DNA from 4 places in the Pseudoduganella sp. RAF53_2 genome. Region 2 is predicted to be linked to each of the others. Evidence: predicted binding sites of a transcription regulator. Region 2 holds the regulator's gene; each other region holds the start of a gene.
The links. The regulator FNR, encoded in region 2, switches genes on or off when oxygen is low (the NO sensors DNR and NnrR bind a similar motif). The targets are predictions, from matches to a motif close to TTGATNNNNATCAA.
Positions count from the first base shown of each region.

Region 1 (2,199 bases), on a different contig from region 2:
GTGCCGTGCTGGCGGCTTATGGCGTCGTGCTGGAAGAAGGTGCAAGCATCGATTGTGGCAATCTGCAGCTACGGATCGCAATGGCCGTCGATCCCGTGTTCGGTCCCGTCATCAGCTTCGGCCTCGGTGGCAGCGCCGGGAAAGTGGTGGACGATCGTGCCGTCGGCCTGCCGCCGCTGAACATGGTGCTGGCGCGCGAGATGCTCGAACGCACGCGCGTGTTTCGCGCGCTGGCCGCGCATAGCGACGCCGTGTGCCGCATGCTGATTCAGGTCGCCGAACTGGTGGCCGACATCGGCGAAATCGCCAGCCTGGAAATCAATCCGCTGGTGGCGGCGGAAAACGGCCTGTCGCCGCGCTCAGCACGCATTGCGCTGGGGCCGAAAAGGCCGGAATCGGCAATGGCCATTCGCCCCTATCCGCAGGAGCAGGAAGAGGAGATCAGCTGGCAGGGCGCGCCGTTGCTGCTGCGGCCCATTCGTCCCGAAGATGCACCGGCCCACGTGCGCTTCTTCAGCCAGATGAATCGGGATGATGTGCGGCTGCGCTTCTTTTCAGCAATGAAGGAGCTGCCGCCCGCCCAACTGGCGCGCCTGACCCAGATCGACTACGACCGCGCCATGGCCTTCATCGCCACCCGTACGGGCGCTGATGGCGAGCCCGAGACTTTAGGTGTCGTGCGCGCTATCGCCGACCCGGACAATCAGGCCGCCGAATTCGCCATCGCTGTGCGTTCCGATCTGAAAGGACTAGGCCTCGGCAACATTCTGTTCCGCAAGTTGATCGATTATTTCCGTAGCCGCGGCACACGTGAATTGCATGGCGAAGCGCTGGCGGAGAATGCAGGAATGCAACAGCTTATGCGTAGATACGGCGGGCGCGTGACGGCATCGGCAGAAGCTGGTATGGTAGATCTTCGTCTTGAATTGCAGCCGAAAGCACCGTAAATTATTAGCACGCCACCCGCAGAAGTTTGAGCTAGATCAAGGGTGGATCTGTCGGGCTTATTTACACTTGTACTTCCGTTCCGCCACAGCGTCATTTGGGAGCAAGAATGTTAACGGCCACTTACACCTTGGTTGCCCTGTCGGTAGAACAGGCCAACGTGCGCCTCAGCCTGCTATCGTTCCAGAAATACGTGCAATCGACTTTCCTGCGCCAGCAAAGCCTTACGCTGTCCCAGCTCGAATATGCATGCGAAACCCTGGAGCGCCTGTACCAGGCCTGCCACTGGCGAAAGATCGAACTCTACCTGATTCCCGCATTGCGCGAGGCCACCGAGCAGGCCAACCAATTGCTCGACGAATTGAGTCGCCTGAACCAGAATGCGCTGAGCGTGATCCGCCGGCTGCAAGGGGAGCTTGACAGCGCCGGCATGCGCAGCGAGCAGCAGGTGACCGAAGTTTGCGAGGCAATCGAAGCCTTCTGCGCTGCCATGCTGCAGCGGCTGGAGAAGGAAGAGAAGGAACTGTTTGCGCTGGCACGCAGCGCCATCAGCGGCGAGGCCTGGTTTGCCATCGCCAATCAGTTCCTGGCGCATGATGCGCAGATGGTTGAGGCGCGCCGCGGTCAAAGCGGCCAGCCTTCATTGCCTCCGACGAACAGGAAAGCTCTGGCCGATGCGCGCCGCGCCCTGGCAGCCGTGCGTGAAGAATCGGAGGAGCTTGAACCTGCGCCGGAGCTGCGCTACCACCGTCACCAGCGCCCGGTTGAACGCGCACAAGCGGATCATTGATTCGCTAAGCGGACGGCCATCGGCCGTTCCGCGCCCCGGCGCCCGACAAAGAAGCCGGCGCTGCGCTATGATGGTGGTTTTGATCCATCCATAGCCTATCATGTTCGAATTCCTTTTTAAGCGGCCCGGCGACAAGGGCGCCGACGCGCAGGCAGATGCCCAGCCCCAGGGGCCGGAAGCTGCAGGGAATGGCGCGGCAAGCCCGAACGGCGCAGCGGACAGGCGCGCTGCACAAGCGGAATTTGCGCGCAATCTGGCGGGCAATGAAGACGCTGCCGTCGAACTGATCCTCAATAGCGAATTTGCCGATGTGCGGCTGGCTGCGGCCGAGCATGTGATGTCGCAGATTGCACTGGAAAAAGTGCAGCAGGCCATGCGCAATACGGACCGCCGCGTGGCCAAGCTGGCGCAGGGGCGTCTCGATGCGCTGCGCCACCAGCAGGCTGAACAGAAGCAGGCCGAGG
Region 1 covers NZ_JBFRDW010000483.1:738-2,936, reverse strand. The annotation lists gene AB4Z11_RS23475 (bifunctional acetate--CoA ligase family protein/GNAT family N-acetyltransferase) at 1-947, shown strand, start outside; gene AB4Z11_RS23470 (hemerythrin domain-containing protein) at 1,055-1,735, shown strand; partial or broken gene AB4Z11_RS23465 (hypothetical protein) at 1,836-2,199, shown strand, end outside.
Region 1: a site for FNR is predicted at 974-987, ahead of AB4Z11_RS23470 (hemerythrin domain-containing protein). Genes of this name have one in related genera too.

Region 2 (2,199 bases):
GTAAGCCGCTCGCTGGCCGAACTGGAAGCGGAAATCGGTACACAGCTGATTCAGCGCACCACGCGCCGCCTGCAAGCCACGCCTGCCGGCGCAGCCTTCCTTGAGCGTATTCGGCGCGCGCTGGCCGACATCGAAGCGGCTCGCGAATCTGCCCGCCGCGACGGCGACAACCCGCGCGGCAAGCTGCGCGTGGCAGCGCCTGTGCTGTTCGGCGCGACATGGCTCACGCCAATGGCCGCCAGTTTCATGCAGCGCTGGCCTGAAATCGACGTGGAATTAGTGTTGAGCGAACGGCATGCCGACCTGGTCGCCGACAAGCTGGATCTGGCAATCCGCGTCGGTGAACTTCCGGATTCTTCATTAAAAGCGCGCAAGCTGGCGCAGCTACGCCGTGTGTTCTTTGCATCGACGGCGTGGATTCAGCAACACGGCCGTCCGCCACACCCGGACGAACTCGCCGCCCTGCCCTGCGTCCTGCGCAACACAGGCGCAGACCGCAAGCAATGGCCCGCCACGATCGGCGGCAAAATTCATCACATCAAGGTAAAAGGCCCATTCAGCGCGAACGATGCCGCCGCAGCCAACGAAGCTGTCGCCTGCGGACTCGGCGCCGGCATGGCGCCTTTCTGGCAAATACGGAAAATGCTGGACGAAGGCCGCGTCGAAATCATTCTGCGGGAATTTGAGCCGCCGCCAGTGCCGATTCACGCGCTATGGCCGAGCGGCCGCGCGCTCCCTGCACGTACACGGCTATTCGTCGACCACCTGGCCGTGCAATTTAGTGCAGTACGCTGGTAATCAGGCTGCCCGTGCCACCGGGATGACGTCGGCTGCCATACCGCTGGACAGCGCCTCAAGGCGTGGACGATCAAGAATCTGAAGATCGCGGTTATTCAGCGCGATCAGGCCATCGCCGCGCAAACGCGCCAGCTGACGGCTCACGCTTTCCACGGTCAAGCCAAGATAGCCCCCGATGTCCTCACGCGACATGCGCAGCTGGAAGGTGGTGGACGACAAACCGCGCTGCGCATAACGGCCGGAGAGATTCAAGAGGAAAAGCGCCATGCGCTGCTCGGCGCGCATYTGGCTCAGGAACAGCATCACCGACTGCTCGCGTTGAATCTCGCGYCTCATCGTGCGATGGAACTGCTGCAGCAGCACTGGCACCTGCATGACCAGCTCCTGCAGCCGGGCGAATGGAATRTCGCAGACTTCACTGTCCTCCAGCGCCACTGCATCGACCGTATGCATGCCACCGCCGATGGCTTCCATTCCCAGCAAATCGCCGGCCATGTGAAAGCCGCCAATCTGCTGCTCGCCGCGCTGATTGACCTGCGAAGTCTTGAAATGACCGAAACGCACCGCAAACAGGCTGTTGAAAGGCTGGCCGGCGGCATACAGACGCTCATCGCGCGGCACACGGCGGCGTCGGGCAATGATCTGGTCCAGACGGGCCACATCATTGTCATTCAGGCCTTGTGGCAGGCAAAGCTTATTAAAACTGCACAGCGAGCACTTCGCGACGGTCTTCATTTTGCGGCTCCAGATAATCGGCACCGCCAGTATCGCCGCTGGCCGCCCGGAAGAATATCGGGCTCCCCATGCAGTTCATGTAGGGCTTCCCCTACAAACTCAAATCAGGCCGTGTTCCAGAGCGTAGCGCGTGAGCTCCGCATTGCTCGCCATACCCATTTTGTCAAGAATGCGGCTGCGATAAGTCGTCACCGTATTGGGGCTCAGGTGCAGCAGTTCGCCGATGCGCACCAGGGATTCACCTGCCGCGATCATCTTCAGCACCTCCAGCTCACGGTTGGACAGATTTTCGTGATCGCCGGTCGCACCGCCGCCGACCAGGRTTGCCAGCTTTTCCAGCAGCGCCGGACTCACGTGCTTGCCACCCGCCGCCGCCTTGCGCACCGCTTCAATCAAGGTGGACGTCGGCGCGTCCTTGGTCAGATAGCCCGACGCGCCGAGCTTCAGCGCGCGCACTGCGTAAATCTCTTCGGAGTAGGTACTCAAAATCAGCACCGCCATGCGCGGGTATTCATTGCGCAGGCATTTCAGCAGATCGAGTCCATTCTTGCCCGGCATTTTGATGTCGACCAGCGCCACATCAAACTTGCGCTCAGCCACGCGCTCCATGGCCTCCACCGCATTGCTTGCCTCGCCATCGACGCTGATGTCCGCAGCAGTACCGAG
Region 2 covers NZ_JBFRDW010000490.1:2,151-4,349, forward strand. The annotation lists gene AB4Z11_RS23665 (LysR family transcriptional regulator) at 1-798, shown strand, start outside; gene fnr (fumarate/nitrate reduction transcriptional regulator Fnr) at 799-1,533, opposite strand; gene AB4Z11_RS23675 (response regulator) at 1,633-2,199, opposite strand, start outside.

Region 3 (2,199 bases), on a different contig from region 2:
CACACTGTCCTGAGTCAGGGCCACCGTCGGAGCGGACGGACCGGACATCAGCGACACCTCTTTCTGCGCGATCTTCTCGCGCACCTCAACCGGGGCATTGTCTTTCAGCAGCTGGGCCAGCTCCTGCTCGACCGTCTTGGTGATGACGACGACTTTTTTGATCAGTTGACCGGTAATATCCTGGAAATCCTGGGCCATCATGATTTCCAGCAGACGGGCCTTCTCGGCTTCGGTCGCTTCCGACACCGCCTGCGCGAAGGCACGCGAATCGCCTGCCAGAGTCTTAAATTCATCGATACTGAGCTTGCCTGCGAACAGGTCGGCCCAGCGGTCTTCCATTTCCTTGGACTTCTTCGACAGCACGTCCTGGGCAGGCATGCCATCGTCCAGCGTATTCAGCACTTTGTTGGCGGCCTGCTCGGTCAGGGTCGCCACGTATTCCAGGCGGTCCTGGGCATCCACGATCTGGGTGGAAGCCTCGGTCAGAGCCTTGTCGTAACCCAGTTCGCGCAGCGAGTCGTGCAGCAGGCGGACGATGCCGCCCAGACGCTCAAACATCGGGTTATCGCTACCAGCGCCGGCATGCTCGCCAGCTTCAGCCTCTGCTGCAGGCGCAGCGGCAACTGGTGCAGGCYCAGCGGCCGCAGCAGGTTCAGCGGTACGGCTGGCCGAGATTTCATCGAACAGATTTTCCAGATCGTCTTCTGCGGAAGCGGCGGCAGGTGCCGGAGCGGCGGCTGCCGGAGCCGGTGGCGCACTGTTCCGCTGCGCGGATACTTCCTCGAATAATGCGTCGAAATCATCAGCGGCGTCGGTCATAATCCCTGCTTCTCCATATCAAAAATGTTGCTGCCGTATCTTTGCCGGCGTATTACTGATGATGCCCGGCAATATTAACGCACTTACGCGAGTGTAGCAGGGGGGCGGCCCTCAGTTCAATCTCTCCCTTTGCATTCCCAGTCACTGAATGCAGATTGTTGTATTTGGGCGCTCTCTGAAAATGACGAATTTGCAGCTTGTTTGCGTCCAAACATGATGTTTCTTGATAAATATCAAGTCTTTACAAGCAAACAATAAGCGAAAACAGGGCTACAATGAGTGTAGGATCCCCATAAAGGAGGCTTGTATGTACCGGAAAATCCTGATTACGACCGACGGTTCGGCAGTTTCCGCCAAAACCGCCTGTGCCGGAACAAATTTCGCACAGCAGATGGGCGCCGAAGTCCTTGCACTGTTTGTGGCGCCGGAGTACCAGTACCCAATTTATGTGGAAATCATCCCGCCCAGCTACCCCAGTGAAGAGGAATACCGGGCGGCGATGCAGCGGGCCGGGAACGAGCACGTGCAGCCTATCCTGGAATCCTGCGCCAAGAAAAGCGTGCGGGCGGAAGGGATGACGGCCTTTGCGGAAAGCGCGGCGCTGAAAATCGTGGACGTGGCCGAGAAGAATGGCTGCGACCTGATCTTCATGGGCTCGCATGGCCGCAGCGGCTGGGGCCAGTTGCTTTTGGGCAGCGTGACCAATAAAGTGCTGTCGCACTCGAAGATCCCGGTGCTGGTACACCGTTTGATCAAAGACCCGACGCCGATTGAATAAGACAAGTAGCGCCGGCACGCTCAAGCGTGTCCTCAATGTTAACTAATACTTACAATTATTAAAATAACCATGATTCGAATTGTCATTGCCGACGACCACACCATCATGCGCGAGGGCCTGAAGCGCATTCTTGACGGGGCACCGGACATTGACATCGTCGGCGAAGCCATCGACGGCTTCGAAGTACTGGGCCACGTGCGCAAGGGCGGCTTCGATCTGCTGCTGCTCGACTTGTCCATGCCGGGCCGCAGCGGCGTCGACCTGATCCGCCAGATCAAGAGCGAGGCGCCCAAGATCGCCATTCTCATCCTCACCATGCACGAGGAAGAACAATATGCCGTGCGCGCCATCCGCGCCGGCGCCCAAGGCTATCTGACCAAGGAAAGTGCGGGTACCCAGCTGGTGGGCGCGATCCGCAAAGTGGCGTCGGGCCGCCCCTATATCAGTACCGAAGTGGCGGAACAGCTGGCCCTGAACATCATGCAGCCCAGCGAGACACTGCTGCACAAGCAGCTGTCGGACCGCGAATTCGAAGTCTTCTCCTTGCTGGTGGGTGGCAAATCCATCACAGAAATCGCCAACGGCCTGCACCTGAGCGTGAA
Region 3 covers NZ_JBFRDW010000102.1:9,717-11,915, forward strand. The annotation lists gene AB4Z11_RS08590 (protein phosphatase CheZ) at 1-819, opposite strand, end outside; gene AB4Z11_RS08595 (universal stress protein) at 1,127-1,597, shown strand; gene AB4Z11_RS08600 (response regulator) at 1,667-2,199, shown strand, end outside.
Region 3: a site for FNR is predicted at 1,043-1,056, ahead of AB4Z11_RS08595 (universal stress protein). Genes of this name have one in related genera too.

Region 4 (2,199 bases), on a different contig from region 2:
GCGCCGCGCCGGAGGCTGCACGGGGTACGGTGTCGGCGTCGGCGTCGGCTTCGGCTTCGGCTTCGGCTTCGGCTTCCACGGCCATGATAGYCAGCGGGCTGCGCGAGCTGCCGGGCGAGGGGCTGGAGGCGATCGTCGATGGACGGCGCTACCGCATCGGCAGCGGCAATTTCGTAGCCGCTATTGCCGGCTTGTCCGACGCTGACGGGCTCGCGGGCGCGGCGATGCGGAGCGTGGCGGCGCGCGGCAGCGCCGTGTCCGTCGAAGACGCAAGTGTTGCGGCAAGCATGGCGGGTGATGGACCGGGGAGCGGCACGAGCGTCTGGCTGGCTGCTGAAGGGCGCTGGCTTGCGCGGTTCATTATTGCTGATGCGCTGCGGCCGCAAGCGAAGGACGTGGTCGATGCCTTCCGCGCGCGCGGCAAAAAGGTCATTCTGCTAAGTGGCGACGAGCCCGCGCTGGCAGATGCGGTCGCGCGGCAGCTTTGGCTGCTGCAAGGCCACGGCGGCTACCTGCCGGGGCAGAAGCTCGAATTTGTGCAGGCGCTGCAAGCTAAAGGTGCGGTCGTCGCCATGGTCGGCGATGGCATCAACGACGCGGCAGTGTTGAGCGCGGCTGATGTTTCCTTCGCCATGGGCAGCGGCGCCGCGCTGGCGCAAGCCCATGCCGACTGCGTGCTGCTTAACTCGAACATCGGCCTCCTCGCGCAAACGGCGGACATGGCAACAAAGACAATGCGCGTGATCCGGCAAAACCTCGCCTGGGCTACGCTCTACAACATCATTGCAATCCCGGCAGCGGCCCTGGGAATGCTGAATCCCTGGCTATCCGGCGTGGGCATGGCCGTCAGCTCCGCCATCGTCATCATCAATGCGCTACGCCTGCGCAGGAGCACATCATGGAAGCCCTCTACCTTTTGATTCCCCTCAGCGTGCTGCTGGTCTTCGGCGCGCTGTGGCTATTTTTCGTCGCGTCCGATGACGGCCAGTTCGACGATCTGTCCGGCCCTGCATTGCGCATTCTGCAAGACGACGATGCCTGATCCAAGCCCACTTGGGCAATCTTGATCCAGGTCAAGGAAATTGGCCGCCTCTCTCGCTACCCTTTGACATATCTCATCAAAGTGCTTCCGGGGGAACCTCAAAGTGGATCAATACAACTACAAGATCGTGAAGCAGTTCGCGATCGCAACGGTAGTGTGGGGCATCGTCGGCATGCTGGTTGGCGTGATCATCGCCGCCCAGCTGGCCTGGCCCGAACTCAATCTGGACATACCGTGGCTGACTTATGGCCGCCTGCGTCCGTTGCATACCAATGCCGTGATTTTCGCTTTCGGCATCAGCGGCCTGTTTGCGACGTCCTACTACGTCGTGCAGCGTACCTGCCAGGTGCGCCTGTTCTCGGACAAGCTGGCCGCCTTCACCTTCTGGGGCTGGCAAGCGGTGATCCTGAGCGCGGTCGTGACGCTGCCGATGGGCCTCACCCGCGGCAAGGAATACGCTGAACTGGAATGGCCGATCACCATCCTGATCGCCCTGGTGTGGGTGGCCTACGCCACGGTCTTCTTCGGCACCATCATCAAGCGCAAGGTCAAGCACATCTACGTTGCGAACTGGTTCTTCGGCGGCTACATCCTCGCCGTGACCATCCTGCACGTGGTGAACGGCATGAGCATGCCGGCAACGCTGACCAAGTCCTACTCGATATACAGCGGCGTGCAGGACGCGATGATCCAGTGGTGGTATGGCCACAATGCGGTGGGCTTCATCCTGACCGCAGGCTATCTGGGCATGGTGTACTACTTCATTCCGAAACAGGCCGAACGCCCTGTGTATTCGTACCGCCTGTCGATCGTGCACTTCTGGGCGCTGATCTTCACTTACATGTGGGCCGGCCCGCACCACCTGCACTACACCGCGCTGCCTGACTGGACCCAGTCGCTCGGCATGGTGTTCTCCCTGATCCTGCTGGCGCCGAGCTGGGGCGGCATGATCAACGGCATCATGACCCTGTCCGGCGCATGGCACAAGCTGCGCTCCGACCCGATCCTGAAGTTCATGATCGTTTCGCTGTCCTTCTACGGTATCGCCACCTTCGAAGGGCCAATGATGTCGATCAAAACCATCAACGCGCTGTCGCACTACACCGACTGGGGCATCGCCCACGTGCACGGCGGCGCGCTGGGCTGGGTGGGCTTCA
Region 4 covers NZ_JBFRDW010000121.1:8,909-11,107, reverse strand. The annotation lists partial or broken gene AB4Z11_RS09730 (heavy metal translocating P-type ATPase) at 1-920, shown strand, start outside; gene ccoS (cbb3-type cytochrome oxidase assembly protein CcoS) at 899-1,042, shown strand; gene ccoN (cytochrome-c oxidase, cbb3-type subunit I) at 1,146-2,199, shown strand, end outside.
Region 4: a site for FNR is predicted at 1,064-1,077, ahead of ccoN (cytochrome-c oxidase, cbb3-type subunit I). Genes of this name have one in related genera too.